Regions from separate parts of the Arthrobacter sp. PvP103 genome, predicted to be linked through region 4. Evidence: riboswitches for the same ligand, from Rfam matches in the RefSeq annotation. Region 4 holds a riboswitch; each other region holds the start of a gene.
What was found. A riboswitch is a leader RNA that binds a small molecule or an ion and turns the genes downstream of it on or off. The one in region 4 is predicted to bind thiamine pyrophosphate.
Positions count from the first base shown of each region.

Region 1: it holds a riboswitch for thiamine pyrophosphate, as region 4 does, so the genes downstream of both, JOE41_RS01890 (bifunctional hydroxymethylpyrimidine kinase/phosphomethylpyrimidine kinase) here and JOE41_RS03910 (FAD-dependent oxidoreductase) in region 4, are expected to answer to the same signal.
Region 2: it holds a riboswitch for thiamine pyrophosphate, as region 4 does, so the genes downstream of both, JOE41_RS09695 (ECF transporter S component) here and JOE41_RS03910 (FAD-dependent oxidoreductase) in region 4, are expected to answer to the same signal.
Region 3: it holds a riboswitch for thiamine pyrophosphate, as region 4 does, so the genes downstream of both, thiC (phosphomethylpyrimidine synthase ThiC) here and JOE41_RS03910 (FAD-dependent oxidoreductase) in region 4, are expected to answer to the same signal.

Region 1 is NZ_JAFIBQ010000001.1:402,966-407,170, forward strand. It holds gene JOE41_RS01890 (bifunctional hydroxymethylpyrimidine kinase/phosphomethylpyrimidine kinase) at 304-1,899, opposite strand; TPP riboswitch at 1,882-1,979, opposite strand; gene JOE41_RS01895 (Rne/Rng family ribonuclease) at 2,097-4,205, opposite strand, start outside.
Region 2 is NZ_JAFIBQ010000001.1:2,110,367-2,114,571, reverse strand. It holds gene JOE41_RS09720 (Na+/H+ antiporter subunit D) at 1-34, shown strand, start outside; gene JOE41_RS09715 (Na+/H+ antiporter subunit E) at 31-576, shown strand; gene JOE41_RS09710 (monovalent cation/H+ antiporter complex subunit F) at 573-851, shown strand; gene mnhG (monovalent cation/H(+) antiporter subunit G) at 841-1,260, shown strand; gene JOE41_RS09700 (DUF4235 domain-containing protein) at 1,278-1,541, opposite strand; TPP riboswitch at 1,692-1,834, shown strand; gene JOE41_RS09695 (ECF transporter S component) at 1,908-2,540, shown strand; gene JOE41_RS09690 (ABC transporter ATP-binding protein) at 2,557-4,176, shown strand; gene JOE41_RS09685 (energy-coupling factor transporter transmembrane protein EcfT) at 4,173-4,205, shown strand, end outside.
Region 3 is NZ_JAFIBQ010000001.1:503,444-507,648, forward strand. It holds gene JOE41_RS02395 (VOC family protein) at 1-319, opposite strand, end outside; gene JOE41_RS02400 (amidohydrolase family protein) at 366-1,484, opposite strand; TPP riboswitch at 1,570-1,677, shown strand; partial or broken gene thiC (phosphomethylpyrimidine synthase ThiC) at 1,672-3,551, shown strand; gene JOE41_RS02410 (hypothetical protein) at 3,520-4,205, opposite strand, start outside.
Region 4 is NZ_JAFIBQ010000001.1:851,432-855,636, reverse strand. It holds gene JOE41_RS03925 (RNB domain-containing ribonuclease) at 1-836, opposite strand, end outside; gene JOE41_RS03920 (ferritin-like domain-containing protein) at 878-1,552, shown strand; gene thiE (thiamine phosphate synthase) at 1,553-2,266, opposite strand; TPP riboswitch at 2,293-2,412, shown strand; gene JOE41_RS03910 (FAD-dependent oxidoreductase) at 2,399-3,751, shown strand; gene thiS (sulfur carrier protein ThiS) at 3,748-3,984, shown strand; gene JOE41_RS03900 (thiazole synthase) at 3,990-4,205, shown strand, end outside.

The sequences.
Region 1 (4,205 bases), 450 kb from region 4:
ACGTTTATTACTAGATTTGCGTGCGGAACCTGGGTCCAATTGTTTGGCCTGGTTCACGCTGTGCCTCAACGCCGGTGGGTTCCCCGGGGGAACCCATGAGTTATCCAAGGAACAATGCCATCTGGAATTCCAAACGGACCGTTCTGAGGTTATAACCCAAGTGTTGGCGTAAGCACCGAAGATCTAGAATACGCTAATTTTGCCTTCGGCCGCAAATGAGGCTGACTCCGGTGGTAGTACGTGATAGGCGCCACTCTGCTCAAAACAGACTGTTGCCGCAACGACTTCCGGAACCGTGCCCCACTATCGTACCGGCTCGGGAATGCTTTGCGGTGCAGCGTGAAGCCTCGGCGCGTCGAAGAATTCCACCTCGTACCGGCACGACTGCCGGAAGGCCACCCGCATGGCTTGCCGCTCCGCGTCAGACGCGGCACGGGCAGCGTCGTCGGTGATGCGCACTGCCTGCCGGGTGGCGGCGGCAAACCCTTCGTCCGCGTAGGTGCGGAGCCATTCGGCGTACGGGTGGTCCGGGGCCGACCCGGCAGCAAGGAACTGCCCGTGCAGGGTGGCACCCACCTCTGCATACAGCCAGAAGCACGGGAGCACAGCGGCGACGAGTACCCCGTAGCTGCCTGAAACGGATGAGGCCAGCAAGTGGTCCACGTAGGACTTCGTAACCGGTCCGAGTGCGGTGTCCACGTTCCGTGTGCTGAGCCATGTCCGGTGCAGTTCGGACTCGACTTCAAGGCATTGCTGTGCCGACCGCGCCCAGAACAGCTGTTCCACCTCGGTCGGGGCAATGGCGGCGGCGCGCGAAAGCACCCGGGAATAGCCGTTCAGGTAGATGGCATCCTGGGCAAGGTAATAGGCGAAGTGCTGCTCGGTGAGGGAGCCGTCGGCCAGGCCGCGGATGAAGTCGAGCCCGTAGACGGCGTCCAGGTCCGGCCCGGCATCTTGCCAGAGCACCGCTGCGAACCGGCCTTCGGCGGGCGCGTCACTTCCTTTGGGGGCCAGGTGGTGGAAATGGTGCACCGGGCCGTTGCCTGTTCCCACGTCCAAGGCGCCGGCTTCCCGGAGGGCCCCCTGCAACCATGGCTTCACTGTCCGCAAGGATTCCTCCCAGTCCCCCAGCCTCGCCTGCGCGGTGGCCATTGCCGAGGACAGGGAGCAGCCGGTGCCGTGGCTGTTCATGGTGTCGATCCGCTCGCCGGGTACAACCACAACGTCCTGGGCGAGCAGCCCTGCCGTGTTGACCAGCGCGTCAGGGCACTCCCCGCCGTCGAGGTGTCCGCCCTTGACGAGCACAGTGGCGCCGGTCTGGGCGGCGAGGCGCTTCCCCTGGGCGAGTGCCGCCTCCCAGTCGTCCGCGAGCGGTTCGTTGAGGAGAATCGCCAGTTCCGCCAGGTTGGGAGTGACGAGGTCGGCGAGGGGCAGGAGTTCGCGCAGTGCCGCCTCGGCCGCCTCCTGCAGGAGCCTGTCCCCGCTGGTGGCGACCATCACGGGGTCAAGAACCACGACGGCGGGACGGGCCTTCTCCAGCCAGCTGCGGACAGCGGCGATCACCGAAGAGTCACCCAGCATGCCGATCTTGACGGCGTCAATGCTGATGTCGTCGCTGATGGCTTCAAGCTGGGCCGTCAGGAAATCCGCCGGGGGCACGTGCACGGCACGAACGCCACGGGTGTTCTGCGCCGTCAGGGCGGTGATGGCAGCCATGCCGTATCCGCCGTTTGCGGCAATGCTTTTGAGGTCGGCCTGGATCCCCGCCCCGCCGGACGGATCGGAGCCGGCGATGGCCAGGACCCGGGGCGTACTGCGCAGGACAGTGCCGCCCGGTGATGATTCGCGGGCGACTTCGGAGGCAGGGGTGGGCAGGAATGATGAGGCCAAAGGAGACATCCCTTCGCCGGTGCTAACCGGACAGGTTCAACGGGTGTGGATCTCAGCCGGCCCTGTGCGCGGCACCCCGTGTCAGTCCCCTAGCCTAGCTGTTCCACCGCAACGAACTCACGGGCACGGCCCGAAACCGGCGTATTGCTACGCCAGTCCCGGACCGCACCCGCGATGTCAGCGTGTGGGACCGTGGTGCTGTGGGATCAGAGCTCGGAGGCCGGTACTCCCACACCCAGGATGATCGGCTCGCTGGCCGGTGCCTTGGCGGGCACATCCTTCTTCGCCGGCTCGGGAGCCTTTGCCTCATGGGTGTGCCCTGACGCGGCCACAGGAGCAGTTTCGTGGTGTTCCACGGACGTCTCGTTGGCTGCGCCCTGGGCGCGGCTGGCACTCCGGTGACGGCGGGGACGGCGCGCCCGGCCCTGGACCGCAGTGTGGTCGGTGTAGTCGGCTTCAGCAGCGGGTGCTGCCGGGGCCTGGACCGACGGCACACGGGCGGGTGCCTCGACCGGCGCCTGGGCGGACGGAGCCTGCTGCTCAGCCGGTGACGCCGGAGCCTCAGCAGCTGCAGGCTCACCCAGGTGCGCGAAAGCCTCAGCGAGCCGGTCGAGAGTCAGGGCGGCTCCGGACGCGGGTGCTTCGCCGGCATGCTCAACAAACGGCAGTGCCACCTTTTCGCCACCGAAGGTCAGAACGGCCGCGGGCCGTCCTGCGGCTGCTGCTTCAGATTCCGACACCTTGGCCGGCCTTGCCGTGGCGGGCTGGGTGGTGGACGGCTGGGCCGCCCCTTCCCCGGCCGTCGCTCCGGCTTGCCCGGAAGGAGCCTGCGCGGCGAGTGCCTGGCCGACAGCCTGTGCGGCACTTGCCTGTGCGGCGGCCGCCGGGGCTGCATGGCCCGTCTCGGAGTCATGCAGGTGGGCGGCGTGTGCTGCCGCAGCGATGTTGGCCAGGGCAACGCGGGTCGCTTCAGCCTTGGCGTGGCGTTCGGCTTCGGTGGGCTCGTGGTGCACCGGGGCCGGCGTCAACGGAACAGCCTCGGAGGCCGGCTGGCCGCCCTTGCCGCGGCGGCGGCTCTTGCGCTCCGTCCGGGGAGGCTGCTGGGCTTCCGTCCGCTGCACGTGGTGCTCGGCGGCAACAGTGTTGGCCCGGCGGTGTTCCACCGGCTCGTCGTGGGTGACGATGCCGCGGCCGGCGCAGGCCTCGCACTGCTCGCCGAAGACCTCCAGCAGCCCGGTGCCCATGCGCTTGCGGGTCATCTGCACCAGGCCCAGCGAGGTCACTTCCGCAACCTGGTGCTTGGTCCGGTCGCGTCCGAGGCACTCCACCATGCGGCGCAGCACAAGGTCGCGGTTGGATTCGAGCACCATGTCGATGAAGTCGATGACGATGATGCCGCCGATGTCGCGCAGCCGCAGTTGGCGCACGACTTCTTCAGCCGCTTCCAGGTTGTTCTTGGTGACGGTTTCCTCCAGGTTGCCGCCGCTGCCGGTGAACTTACCGGTGTTTACGTCCACCACGGTCATGGCTTCGGTGCGGTCGATCACGAGGGAGCCGCCGGAGGGCAGGAAGACCTTGCGGTCCAGGGCCTTGTGGATCTGCTCGTCGATGCGCCAGGCCGCGAAGATGTCCGTGTCCTTGGTCCATTTTTCGAGCCGCCCCACCAGGTCCGGTGCCACGTACGTCACGTACGCCTCGATGGTGTCCCAGGCTTCCTCGCCGGAGACGATCAGCTTGGAGAAGTCCTCGTTGAAGACGTCCCGGACGACCTTGATGGTGAGATCCGGTTCGCCGTAGAGGAGCTCCGGAGCAAGGATCTTCGTGGACGTGGCCTGGCTTTCAATGCCTTCCCATTGGGCACGCAAGCGGTTGATGTCGTGCGTCAGTTCTTCCTCGGACGCGCCCTCGGCAGCGGTGCGGACGATCACACCGGCGTCTTCCGGCAGGCGGTCCTTGAGGATCCGCTTAAGGCGGTTGCGCTCGACGTCGGGCAGCTTCCGGGAGATGCCGGTCATGGATCCGCCGGGAACGTACACGAGGTACCGGCCGGGCAGCGAGATCTGGCTGGTCAGGCGTGCACCCTTGTGGCCGACCGGATCCTTGGTGACCTGGACCAGCACGGAGTCGCCGGATTTCAGCGCGTTCTCGATCCGGCGCTGCTTTCCTTCGAGGTTGACGGCGTCCCAGTTGACTTCACCGGCGTAGAGGACTGCGTTGCGTCCGCGTCCGATGTCCACGAAAGCGGCTTCCATGGACGGCAGCACGTTCTGGACCTTGCCCAGGTAGACGTTGCCGATCAGGGAGTCCTGCTGGGT
Region 2 (4,205 bases), 1.3 Mb from region 4:
GCCTGAACCCGTCCAGCAGGAGGGGAACAAATGAACCGCCGACGGATCTCAATCCGGCAGGAACTGCCCCTCCTGGTCTGGCTGGTGTTCGTCTGGGCAGCGCTCTGGCAGGACTTCAGCCCCGGTAACCTGCTGTTCGGTGCGCTGATCGCGGTAGTGGTGGCACGGCTTTTCTACCTGCCCCCGGTGGAGCTGGGCGGCCGCTTCAGCATCGTGCGGGCAGTTCCGTTCGCACTGGTGTTCCTGGCCAAGGTTGTGGCCGCCAGCTTCCAGGTGCTGTACCTGGCGTTGGCCCGCGGGCCCAAGGTGACCAACGCGGTCGTCGCGGTCAAGCTGCGCAGCCACTCGGACCTGATGGTGACGGCCACCGGCCACGTCATTTCGCTGATCCCGGGTTCGCTGGTGGTTGAGGTGGACCGCTCCACGTCCACGCTCTACATCCACGGACTCAACGTGCGGAGCGGAGAGGACATTGTGAACCTGCGCAAAGAGGTCCGGGACGCCGAGGCGGCACTGATCAGGATCATGGGCACCCGCGAGGAACTGGCCGCACTGAAACAGGAGGTAGCGGCATGATGGGCGTTGTCCTGGCCGTGACGGCCGTGATCCTATCCCTGGCGGCAGCCGGGGCGATTGTCCGGATCGCCATCGGCCCGTCCCTGCTGGACCGGGTGCTGGCCTCTGACGTGCTGCTGGCCATCATCGGTGCCACGCTCTGCATAGACATGGCCGTCAACCGGCACCTGAACAACCTGATGCTGCTCGTGGCGCTGTCCATCATCGGGTTCATCGGATCCGTGACCGTGGCGCGCTTCGTGGCCGACCGGCGGGAGCAGCCCCATGAATCCTGAACCATCTGCCGTGGACACAATCATTGATGCAGTGTCGGCCGTCTTTATGGTGGTGGGCGCCCTGATGTCCCTCGGTGCGGCGGTCGGCCTGTTGCGCTTCCCCGACCTGATGAGCAGGATGCACGCCGCCACCAAGCCCCAGGTGCTGGGGCTGTTCCTGCTGCTGGCCTCGGTGGGCCTGCAGCTGCGGACCTGGTGGGTGTGGCCCGTGCTCTTCGTGGCGTGGATCTTCCAGGTGCTCACCGTTCCGGTGTCTGCCCACATGGTGGGCAGGGCAGGCTACCGCACCAAGCACCTGCACAAGGAACTGCTCACCACGGATGAACTGGAGGCCGTGGTGCTGAAGGCAGCCGACAAAAAGGCCGCCGCCAAGCGCGCCGCCGACGAGGATGACGGCGGCGCAGCCTAGCGGCGGCCCTCAAATGCCTAGACGATGTCCTGGCTCTTGGCGAAGCGGGTGATGGCACGCTGCGTGCCCCGGTTGGCCAGGACCTGGATGATGGCGCTGACAGCCGCCGAGATCAGCGCAAAGGTCAGGGCGCTGCGCAGGGTGGTGGGGACGTCGTCCTTGTCGCCCTTCGGGGGCTTGCGGCCGGTGATCTTTTCCCAGACGACGTCAACGGCCTTGGTGCCGGCGAATCCGGCAAGCAGGCTCACTCCGGTTCCAAGCAGCTTGATGAAAAAACTCACTCCAGTACCCCTTACAGGTGGGAAACGACGGAAACAGGGCTTCCCCTAGCCTAGCCGCATCAACCCGGCCGCATCACCGCCCATTGTGACACCCTCCCCGGGATTTCGCGGGCCCGCGGGTGTAAACTGATCCACGCCCACAAGGGCGAATTGATACGACAGGGGAGCGTCGCCGTCGGGCATCACTGGAACATTCCAGGGAACCGGAGGCGGGCGCTGAGAGTGCGGACAGCCGCAGACCCTCGAACCTGATCCGGTTAGTACCGGCGCAAGGGAGTCGAGTTCTCAGAGTGTCCGGCAGCTGGCGGCGGAAGCCGCGGACTGCCCGGGTAGCACTCTCCCCTCCTGTACCTCAGGAGGAAGAAAATGACTGGAATGACGGCCAAGCAGACGCTTGGCAACAGCAAGTACAACTGGCGTGTGGTGGACATTGTGGTTGCCGCGTTGATCGCAGTAGCCGGCGGCGTCATTTTCTGGGCCTGGTCCCAGGGGGCCGCTGCCGTTTCGCCGCCCATGAACGCCGTCTACCCGCCGCTGACCGGCCTCATCGCAGGCGGCTGGATGATTCCCGCCGTCCTGGGCATGCTGATCATCCGCAAGCCCGGAGCCGCCCTGTTCTGCGAAACAGTGGCCGCCACCGGTGAGCTGATCATGGGCTCGCAGTACGGCGCGTCCGTGCTGTTCTCCGGCTTCGTGCAGGGGCTCGGTGCGGAGATCATCTTCGCGGTGTTCGTTTACAAGAAGTTCAACCTCCCCGTTTCGCTACTGGCCGGTGCCGCTGCGGGCCTCTTCTGCGGCCTGAACGACTCGTTCGCCCCGTGGGGGTGGAATATCGCCTACGCCGCCGGCGACAAGCTGGCTTACATCATCTTCACGGCCATCTCCGGTGCGATCATCGCCGGCGGCCTGTCCTGGATCGCCACCCGCGGCCTGGCCCGGACCGGCGTGCTGAGCTCCTTCGCCTCCCGCAAGGCAGCGGCGGAGCCCGTCTTCTCCTGATGAACGCACACTGCTCATGACGTCTTCCGACACCGTCCGCCCGGCAGCGGTCACGGCACGCGGCTGGGGCTGGCGGCATGCCGGCCGGTCCCGGCCCGCCGTCCACGGCCTGGACCTGGACATTCGGCCGGGCGAACGCGTGCTGCTGCTGGGTCCATCCGGCGCGGGCAAATCCACGCTGCTGCATGCCCTCGCCGGGGTGCTCGGTGACAGCGACTCCGGAGCCCACCACGACGGAACGCCGGATGCCGACGACTCCGACGAGACCGGCACCCTGCTGATCGACGGCGCCCCGCCGCGTGCCCGGCGCGGGCGAGCCGGCCTGATGCAGCAGGACCCCGAGACGCAGGTGGTCCTTTCCCGCGTGGGGGACGACGTCGCCTTCGGCGCCGAGAACCTCGCCGTCCCGCGCCCGGACATCTGGACGCGTGTCGGAGAGGCGCTCGACGACGTCGGGCTGGCCCACTTGCCGCTGGACCACCCGACGTCGGCCCTGTCCGGCGGGCAGAAGCAGCGCCTCGCGTTGGCCGGCATCCTCGCCATGCGCCCGGGGCTGCTGCTCCTCGACGAGCCCACCGCCAACCTGGACCCCGCGGGCGTCCTGGAAGTCCGTGACGCCGTGGGCCGTTGCCTGGACAAGACCGGGGCAACGCTGGTGGTGGTGGAACACCGCGTGGGCGTATGGAAAGACCTTGTGGACCGGATCGTGGTGCTGCAGCCGGGATCCGCCACGGACACCGCGGTGCTCCTGGACGGCCCGCCGGACCAGGTCCTGGCAGAGGCCCGGGACATGCTCGTTGCCGCCGGCGTCTGGGTGCCCGGGTATGTGCCCGCCACCCGGGCGCGGACCGGTGCCACCGAAGCACCCGGCACCGGAGCGCAGGGCGGCCCGGGAGAGCCGGGCGCCGGGAACCTCCTGCTGGCCTCCGAGAACCTTGCCGTGTCCCGCGAACGTCCCCGCCGGCGGCGGTTCAAGGCTGTCCAGCCGGTACCGGTGCAGTCCGGCATCACGGCGCAGGTCCGTGCCGGCCAGGCACTGACCATCACGGGGCCGAACGGTTCCGGAAAGTCCACGTTTGCCCTGACCCTCGCCGGCCTGCTCCAGCCGGTGGCGGGCACGGTTTCCGCCACGGTTGACCTCAGCGAAGGTGCCGGCATTGACCCGTACAAGTGGAAGGCGGAACAGCTGATCTCCCGGATCGGAACCGTGTTCCAGGAGCCGGAACACCAGTTCGTCACCGGCCGGGTGCTGGATGAGCTGATGTTCGGCCCGCGGCACCTGGGCCACGGAGAGGACCGAGTGGACGAACTCCTGGAGCGCCTCCGGCTGACCAAGCTGGTGGACGCCAACCCCTACACACTCTCCGGCGGAGAGAAGCGCCGGCTGTCCGTCGCCACCGTGTTGGCCGCCCATCCCCGCGTGCTGATCCTCGACGAGCCCACCTTCGGGCAGGATGCCAATACCTGGGCGGAACTGGCGTCCTTCCTCTCCGAACTCCTCGACGCCGGCACCGCCGTGGTGTCGGTGACCCACGACCAGGAGTTCAGCGACGTCCTCGGCGGCACCGAGCTGAACCTTGGCACGCCTGAGCCCGGCCGTCCCGGCCTGCGCAACCCGGAGGTGGCTGCACCGTGAGGGAAGCGCTGACCCTGCAGGCGAACCAC
Region 3 (4,205 bases), 350 kb from region 4:
TGAAAAGCCTCGGTTCATACCGGGCGGCAGAGGCCACCGTGGCAGCGAGCGACGGGCGGTCCTCGAACAGCAGTGCCGTGTGGAACAGCCCCGCCTCGCCCTTCGCCGGGAGGTTAAGCCCGGGGGCCGGCGCCAGATGGACCAGGGGCGCTCCGCGCCGTCCAAGGTACACGCCGCCGTCCTGCTCAGCCACGACGTCCAGCCCGAGCGCGCGCTGGTAATAGTCCGTCATCAGCTTCATGTCGCCCACCTTGAGCATCACCGTGCCCATGGCGAGATCGGCGGGCAGCAGGTCATTGCTGCTGGATTCTGTGGTCATGCCAACTCCAAACTCCGGAAGCTAGGCCGCCGATGTCCGGCGACGCTTACATAGAGTAAATTACTTGAAGGTTCAATTTATTCCTAGCGGAGATGCCGCCCCGAAGAACGATGTGCTTGAGGTGCCGAAGTGTGGCCGGATTGACCCTGGGGTCCAGTTCGCACAGCACGACGTCGGCGCTGGCACCTTCCGCGATGCCGTCCGCTCCCAGCCACTCCCGCGCCGCCCAGGACGCGGCGTCCAGGGCTGACGCCGCGGGCAGGCCGGCGGCGTGGAGCGCCTGGATCTCGTCCACGATCCTGCCGTGGCTGATGACACTGCCCGCATCAGTCCCGGCGTAGATCGCCACGCCCGCTTCGAAGGCCTCGAGGATGCGCTCGTTCCGCCGTTCCCAGAGCGCCTGCATGTGCGCCGCGTACACCGGAAACTTCGCTTTCGCACGAGCCGCGATGTCCGGAAACGTCGCAATGTTGATGAGCGTGGGAACGATGGGAACGCGCTGGTCCACGAACCGGGGGATGTGGCGCGGCAGCAGGCCGGTTCCGTGTTCGATGCAGTCGATGCCGGCGTCGAGCATGTCATCCAGGGTGTCCTCTGCGAAACAGTGGGCGGTCACCCTGGCGCCTTCGTCGTGGGCGGCGCGCACAGCGTCCCGCACCACTGCGGCCGGGAACGACGGCGCAAGGTCGCCGGCGTCCCGGTCGATCCAGTCCCCTACGAGCTTGACCCAGCCGTCACCCGCCAGCGCCTGCTTGCGTACGGCCTCGACCAGTCCTTCCGGTTCCACTTCGATGGCGAATCCCCGGAGGTAGCGGCGCGTCCTGGCGATGTGGCGGCCGGCGCGGATGATGCGCGGCAGCTCCGGCCGCTGCTGGAGCCAGCGCGTGTCGTGGACGGCGCCGGCATCACGGACGAGCAGCGTGCCCGCGTTCCGGTCCGTGACAGCCTGCTCTTCGGCGACGGAATCCGGAACGTCACCGGCTGGTCCTAGCCCGATGTGGCAATGCGCATCGACCAGGCCCGGCAGCACCCAGCCGCTCAACACCAGGTCAGGCGGAGCGGCCGGCCGTGTGAATGTCAGCCTGCCGTCCACGGCCCAGAGGCCCTGCCGTTCCCGGTCGGGGGCGGTGAGCACGGTCCCGCTGAATTCGATGACGCCACGCATGCTTCCAGCCTAGACCGGCCGACTGCCCTCCCCAGTTGTGACCTGCATGTGACACGGACCCGCCCCGGCCCTGTGGTAGCTTCGTCTACGACCACACGGGTGCCCTTGCAAGGGCTGAGATCGGGCTGACGCGGCCTGCGACCGTTGAACCTGTCCGGGTAATGCCGGCGAAGGAAGTGAGTATTCCGTGAATACACAAGAAACACAGCTGATCCCTGCCCAAAACGAGGCCGCCCCCGGCAATTCGGCACCTGCCGAAGCGCAGTCCCTGAAGTCGCACTCGCTGGCATTCATCACCGATGAAGCCACCGGGATCCGGGTGCCGGTGACCGAAATCGCCCTTGAGGACTCACCGGGCGGGGCAGCCAACCCGCCGTTCCGCGTGTACCGGACTGCCGGGCCCGGCAGCGATCCCGTGGTGGGCCTGGAACCTTTCAGGACCCGGTGGATCGAGTCGCGGGCCGACACCGAGCCTTATGGCGGCCGGGAACGGAACCTGCTCGACGACGGCCGGTCGGCCGTGCGCCGCGGCGCCGCATCCGCGGAGTGGAAGGGCGCGCAGCCGTGCCCCGCCGCGCCGTTGAAGGCAGGACTGTCACGCAGATGCACTACGCCCGGCAGGGTGTCGTGACGCCGGAGATGCAGTTCGTTGCCCTCCGCGAAAACTGCGACGTGGAGCTGGTCCGCAGCGAAGTGGCTGCCGGCCGCGCCATCATCCCCAACAACATCAACCACCCGGAATCCGAACCGATGATCATCGGCAAGGCCTTCCTGGTGAAGATCAACGCCAACATCGGCAACTCGGCCGTCACGAGCTCCATCGCGGAGGAGGTCGACAAGCTGCAGTGGGCCACACTGTGGGGCGCCGACACCGTGATGGACCTGTCCACCGGCGATGACATCCACACCACCCGTGAGTGGATCATCCGCAACTCCCCCGTGCCGATCGGCACCGTTCCCATCTACCAGGCACTGGAAAAGGTCAACGGCGAGGCCAACAAACTGACGTGGGAAATTTTCCGCGACACCGTGATCGAGCAGTGCGAGCAGGGCGTGGACTACATGACCATCCACGCCGGCGTGCTGCTGCGGTATGTGCCCCTGACCGCCAACCGGGTGACCGGCATCGTCTCCCGCGGCGGCTCCATCATGGCCGGCTGGTGCCTTGCCCACCACCAGGAGAACTTCCTGTACACGCACTTCGACGAGCTGTGCGAAATTTTCGCCAAGTACGACGTCGCGTTTTCGCTGGGCGACGGGCTGCGGCCCGGTGCGACGGCGGACGCGAACGACGCCGCCCAGTTCGCCGAACTGGATACCCTGGCCGAACTGACGCAGCGCGCCTGGGAGTTCGACGTGCAGGTGATGGTGGAAGGACCCGGCCACGTGCCGTTCCACCTGGTCCGTGAAAACGTGGAACGCCAGCAGGAACTCTGCAAGGGAGCACCGTTCTACACGCTGGGGCCGCTGGTCACGGACATAGCCCCGGGCTACGACCACATCACCTCCGCCATCGGCGCTACGGAAATCGCCCGCTACGGCACGGCCATGCTCTGCTACGTCACGCCCAAGGAACACCTGGGGCTGCCAAACAAGGACGATGTCAAGACAGGCGTCATCACCTACAAGATCGCCGCCCACGCCGCCGACCTCGCCAAGGGCCACCCCGGCGCGCACCAACGCGACGACGCCCTGTCCAAGGCCCGGTTCGAATTCCGCTGGCGGGACCAGTTCGCCCTCTCGCTGGACCCGGTCACCGCCGAATCCTTCCATGACGAGACGCTGCCCGCGGAGCCAGCCAAGACCGCGCACTTCTGCTCCATGTGCGGGCCCAAGTTCTGCTCAATGCGCATCAGCCAGGACATCAGGGACGAGTACGGTTCCGCCGAGGCACAGTCGGCACTCGCCGAGATGGCGGCAGGCATGCGTGAGAAGAGCAACGAATTCCTCGCGGCCGGCGGCAAGGTCTACCTACCCGAGCTGCAGCTTCCAGACCCGGAACGACCGGGCCGGCACGGTGCAGCGACGGGCGACGCTACGACGCCCGTGAGTGCTGACGCCTGCTGACTTCCGCGATGAACGACCGGATAACCCGGTCTCCCTCCACCGAATCCTGAGGCCGGTGTCCGCCCGCGGCAACGCGGTGCTGGGCACCGGTTTCACGCAGGTAACCGGCTATCTCTTCGTAGAGCGGCTCCCAGCCGCCGGTGAGCACGAGCGTGGGGACTCCCGGCACGATCTGCAGTGGCGCCTCCCACGGGGGCGCCTGCAGCCGCAGCCGGCGGGCGGCGTTGAGTGCTTCCGGCGTGGCCGGCCCATCACTGTGCACGGAAAATGCCCGACGGACGAACTCCCGCTGGAAGTCGTCGTCGCCGAGCTGATGCCGCACGTCAAAAAGCGGCTGCATCAAGGCGCGGTGCGCAGCAGTGGCCGGCAGTTCGGCGGTCAGTGACAGGCAGGCGGGCTCCACGAGGGTGAGGGAATGCACCAGGTCCGGGCGTTCCACGGCCGCCATCATGGCCGCAATGGCGCCCTGGGCATGGGCCACGACGTGCCCGCCGGCCGCGCCCCGGCCATCGTCCGCCAAGGCCCCCAGCACAATCCCGGCGTCCGCCTGGAAGTCCGATTCGACGGGCTCCGCAGACGCGTCGAAACCGTGCCGGCGCAGGAACAGTGCGTCGTAGGCCAGGGCCATGCCGTGCTGCTTGGGCCACGCGGCAG
Region 4 (4,205 bases):
AAATGAAGGAGCGACCGTTCGTCGGGGGCGGGCATGGTACGCAGGATCCCGACCTTGCCTTCGAGCATAAGGTCAGCCGCAGCCATGCCGGTCATGAGGGAGATCTGCGCATTCCAGTCCTCCACGGGGAGGGGCGGAGCCGCCACGATGCGGTAGCCGCCGTCGGGCAGCTGTTCGATTTCCTGTTCCGGCATGTTGAGGCTGGCGCCGCCGCGGAGCCGCTCAAGTTCCACGCGCTTGATCCCCACCTCCCTCAGGAGCAGGAGGACGGGGGCGGCACTGCCGGAATCCAGCTCGGCCTGGACTCCCTTATAGGTGAGCTTCGCCCGGCTCCGGATCCTGGCCCGGCGCACCAGCACCGATACCACTTGGGCCGCCGCATCCAGGTCGAACTCCCACACGAAGGCGGCGCACAACTGGCCGGCAAGCAGGCTGCCGGCCTGTTCGCTGATGACCTCCGGGTGCAACGGAATCCGACCGTCCGGGGCGTAGAACGTCTGCCCCCGTCGGCGCGTCTCGGCGTCGAGCGCACCGCCCGGTGCCACAAAGGACGGCACGTCGGCGATGGCATAGAAAACCTTGTACCCGTCGCCTGACCGCTCGATGAAGAGGGCTTGGTCCAGGTCAGTGGAAGACGGCGGATCGATGGTCACAAAGCCCACATCGGTGAGGTCCAGGTCAGGCATCTTATGTTCCGCGATGGCCGCCAGCGCATCCCGCAGGACATCGTCAGGGAAGGGCCCGGGCAGCTCCAACTCCGTGCGCAGCGCGTTCAGCGCTTCGGCCAGCCGGTTGGTCTGTTCGTGGACATTTGGAGTCAGGTGATGATGTGACACGAAAGTCAGGTTAGCTCCATTTGCGCCATTAGTCTTGGACGATGAGCTCATCCCCGGCTGACACCGCTCGCTACAACCGTTTCGTCGCAGACTTGTTCGGAATGATGGCCTACGGCGAGCTGTCAGCTTTCGAGAGGTTCTCCTCTGACGCGCGGTATTCGCCGACCCTTCACGACCGGGCCGTGCTCGGCAGGATTGCCGTGGTGGAGTTCCGGCACTACGAGCTGGTGAGCGCCCGGCTTGAGGCCATGGGGATCGACGCCGAGGATGCCATGCTGCCGTTCCAGGCGGCCGTGGACTATTTCCATTCACGGACGCGCCCGGCCGACTGGTACGAATCACTGATGAAGGCCTACGTGATCGATACGGTTTCTGCAGACTTCTACCGGGCTATCTCCCGCTATGTTGATGCCGGAACGCGGGACGTCATCGAACAGATCCAGGCCTCCGACGAGACAACGGAAGTTCTCCGCGAACGGCTGAGGAGCGCGCTCGCCGATGATCCGAGGCTCGCGTCGAGGCTTGCCCTATGGGGCAGGCGGCTGCTGGGCGAAGCACTGACCCAGGCGCGACGCGTCAGCTACGAGCATGCGTTCCTGGGAAGCCTGATCGGCGGCGAGGACAGTGCCGCCGCGAAAGAGCTGGTCAGCGGGCTGATCGCCGGTCTGGCGGAGAAGCACTCCAAGCGGATGACGCAGCTCGGCCTGACCGGATAGTCAGGATGCGCCGGCGTCGAGTGCCGCCAGCAGCGACCTCGCGGCCGCGGCGGGGTCGTCGGCCTCGGTGATGGCGCGGACCACCACGATCCGCTCCGCTCCTGCAGCCGCCACCTGTTCTACGTTGCCCAGGTCGATGCCGCCGATGGCGAACCACGGCAGGCGCGGCCCGTCAACCGTTGGCCCCGCAACGCCGCCAGTTGTTTTGGCAGTCGTTTTGCCGGCGGCTTCCGCCGCATAGCGGACCAGCTCGAGGCCGACGGCGGCACGGCCCGGCTTCGTGGGAGTGGCCCACACCGGCCCGACGCAGAAATAATCCAGGCCTCCCGCACCACGGGATGCGGCGATGGCGGCATCGATCTGCCCGTGGCTGTGCGTGGACAGGCCGATCACGGCTTCACCGCCGAGGAACTTCCGGGCGGACGCCAGGGGGAGGTCCTTCTGCCCTACATGAAGCACCGGGGCGCCGGAGAGCGAGGCGATGTCCGCGCGGTCGTTGACCGACCACAGCCGGCCATGGCGGCGGGCCGCGGTTTCCAGTACTTCGAGCAGCTCGAGCTCCTCGGCCGCTTCCAGGCCCTTGTCGCGGAGCTGGATGATGTCCACGCCGCCTGCGTAGGCGGCATCAACGAAGTCGGCAAAATCGCCGCGATCCGTGCGGGCATCAGTGCAGAGGTACAGGCGGGCATCAGTAAGGAGAGCTTGCTCGGTCATGGCACAAGCCTAGTTCCCCTAAACTGGGGGAGTACCGCGGGAGCCCGCCGCAGCTGTCACAAAGCTGCAGGGCTGAGAGGGCGTCAGAGCCGACCGCTTGACCTGATCCGGTTAGTACCGGCGTAGGGAAGGATGACAATGACCCCGCAATCCCCGCCCACCCGCCCACCCGCGCGCAGTCGCGACGGGCACGGCGTGCACATCAGCGCAGACGTCGCCGTGATCGGCGGGGGAGTAATCGGCCACGGCATCGCCTGGGAAGCCCGGAAGTCGGGCAGGTCCGTGGTGATCATCGACGACGCACCGGGAACGGGCGCGAGCTGGGCCGCCGCAGGCATGCTGGCGCCGGTCAGCGAACTCCACTACCAGGAGGAAGACCTCCTGGAGCTCATGCTCCACTCCTCGGGACTGTGGCCGGCCTTCGCGGCCGGCCTGGAAACCGGGCGTGCCTCCCATGAACACGGCGGCGACGGCCCGGACACCGGCTACCTTACGACGGCGACCCTCGCCGTGGGTGCCGACGCCGCAGACCGCCGGGCGCTCGCCGACCTGCGCGCCGTCCAGCAGGCCAGCGGCCTAACGGTGGAACCGCTGACGGTCAGGGAAGCCCGGGCACGGGAGCCGCTGCTGAGCCCCGGGATATCCTGCGCCTTCGACATCCCGGCCGACCATCAGGTGGATCCCCGCAAACTCCTCGCCCGGATCGCGGAGCTCCTGCCAGGGGCCGCCGTGTGTGACCGGGCCGCCGGCCTGCTCTGGGAGGACGGGCGCGTCAGCGGCGTCAGCCTGGCCGGGGGAGGAACCGTGCACGCTGGCGAAACAATCATTGCCAACGGACTGGAATCCGCGTCCCTGGGCGGAATGCCTCCCGGACTTCAGCTGCCGCTGCGCCCGGTGTACGGCGACATCCTGCGCCTGCGCGTCCCCGCCTACCTGCAACCCCTGGTGACATCCACGGTCCGTGGAATGGTCCACGGAGTTCCCGTCTACATCGTGCCCCGGCAGGACGGCACCGTGGTTATTGGGGCCACGCAGCGTGAAGATTCGCTGTCAGGAGCGGGCATCGGCACCGCCGTTACGGCGCCTGCGGGGCCCGTAACACCCGCAGGATCGGCCGTTTCCGCCGGCGGCGTCTACCAGCTGCTCCGCGATGCGCAGGTGCTGGTCCCCGCCGTCGCCGAATTGGAACTGCTCGAAGCCACGGCGAGGGCCCGTCCGGGAACGCCGGACAACGCGCCGCTGCTGGGCCGAGTAGCGGCCGCAGGAACCGGCATGGATATTGAGGGGCTGATCATTGCCACCGGCTTTTTCCGGCATGGCGTCCTGCTCACTCCTGCCGCGGCGTCCATCTGCAGGCAGCTGATGGACGGCGACGCCGATCCACGCTGGACCCCGTTCCGGCCCGACCGGTTTTCCGGCGTTTCGGCCGGACCGGCAACTCCCGCGCACACCGTCACAATTGACCCGAACAAGGAAACAGCATGAACATCACACTGAACGGCACGGCACACGCGGTGGCCGACGGCGCGTCCGTCACCACCCTCGTCAGCCAGGTCACCGGCAGGAACCTCGCGCCAAACGGGCAGGCTGCCGACGGCCAAAAGTTGGGCGTGGCGGTAGCGCGGAATTCCGAGGTGGTGCCGCGCAGCCAATGGTTCGTCACGGCACTGGCCGAGGGCGACGACGTCGAACTTGTTACCGCGGTACAGGGAGGTTGAGCATCATGGCAGGAACAACGGTTGCCGGCACGGCAGGGACCGGGCAGCAGGCTGCGGCGGACGCCTTCATCGTGGACGGCGTGCCGCTGGGATCACGGTTGATCATGGGTACCGGCGGTGCCCCCAGCCTCGATGGGCTGGGGGCCGCCCTGATCGCATCCGGAACGGAACTGACCACCGTGGCCATGCGCCGCTACTCGCCGGCCGAAACAGGCTCGCTC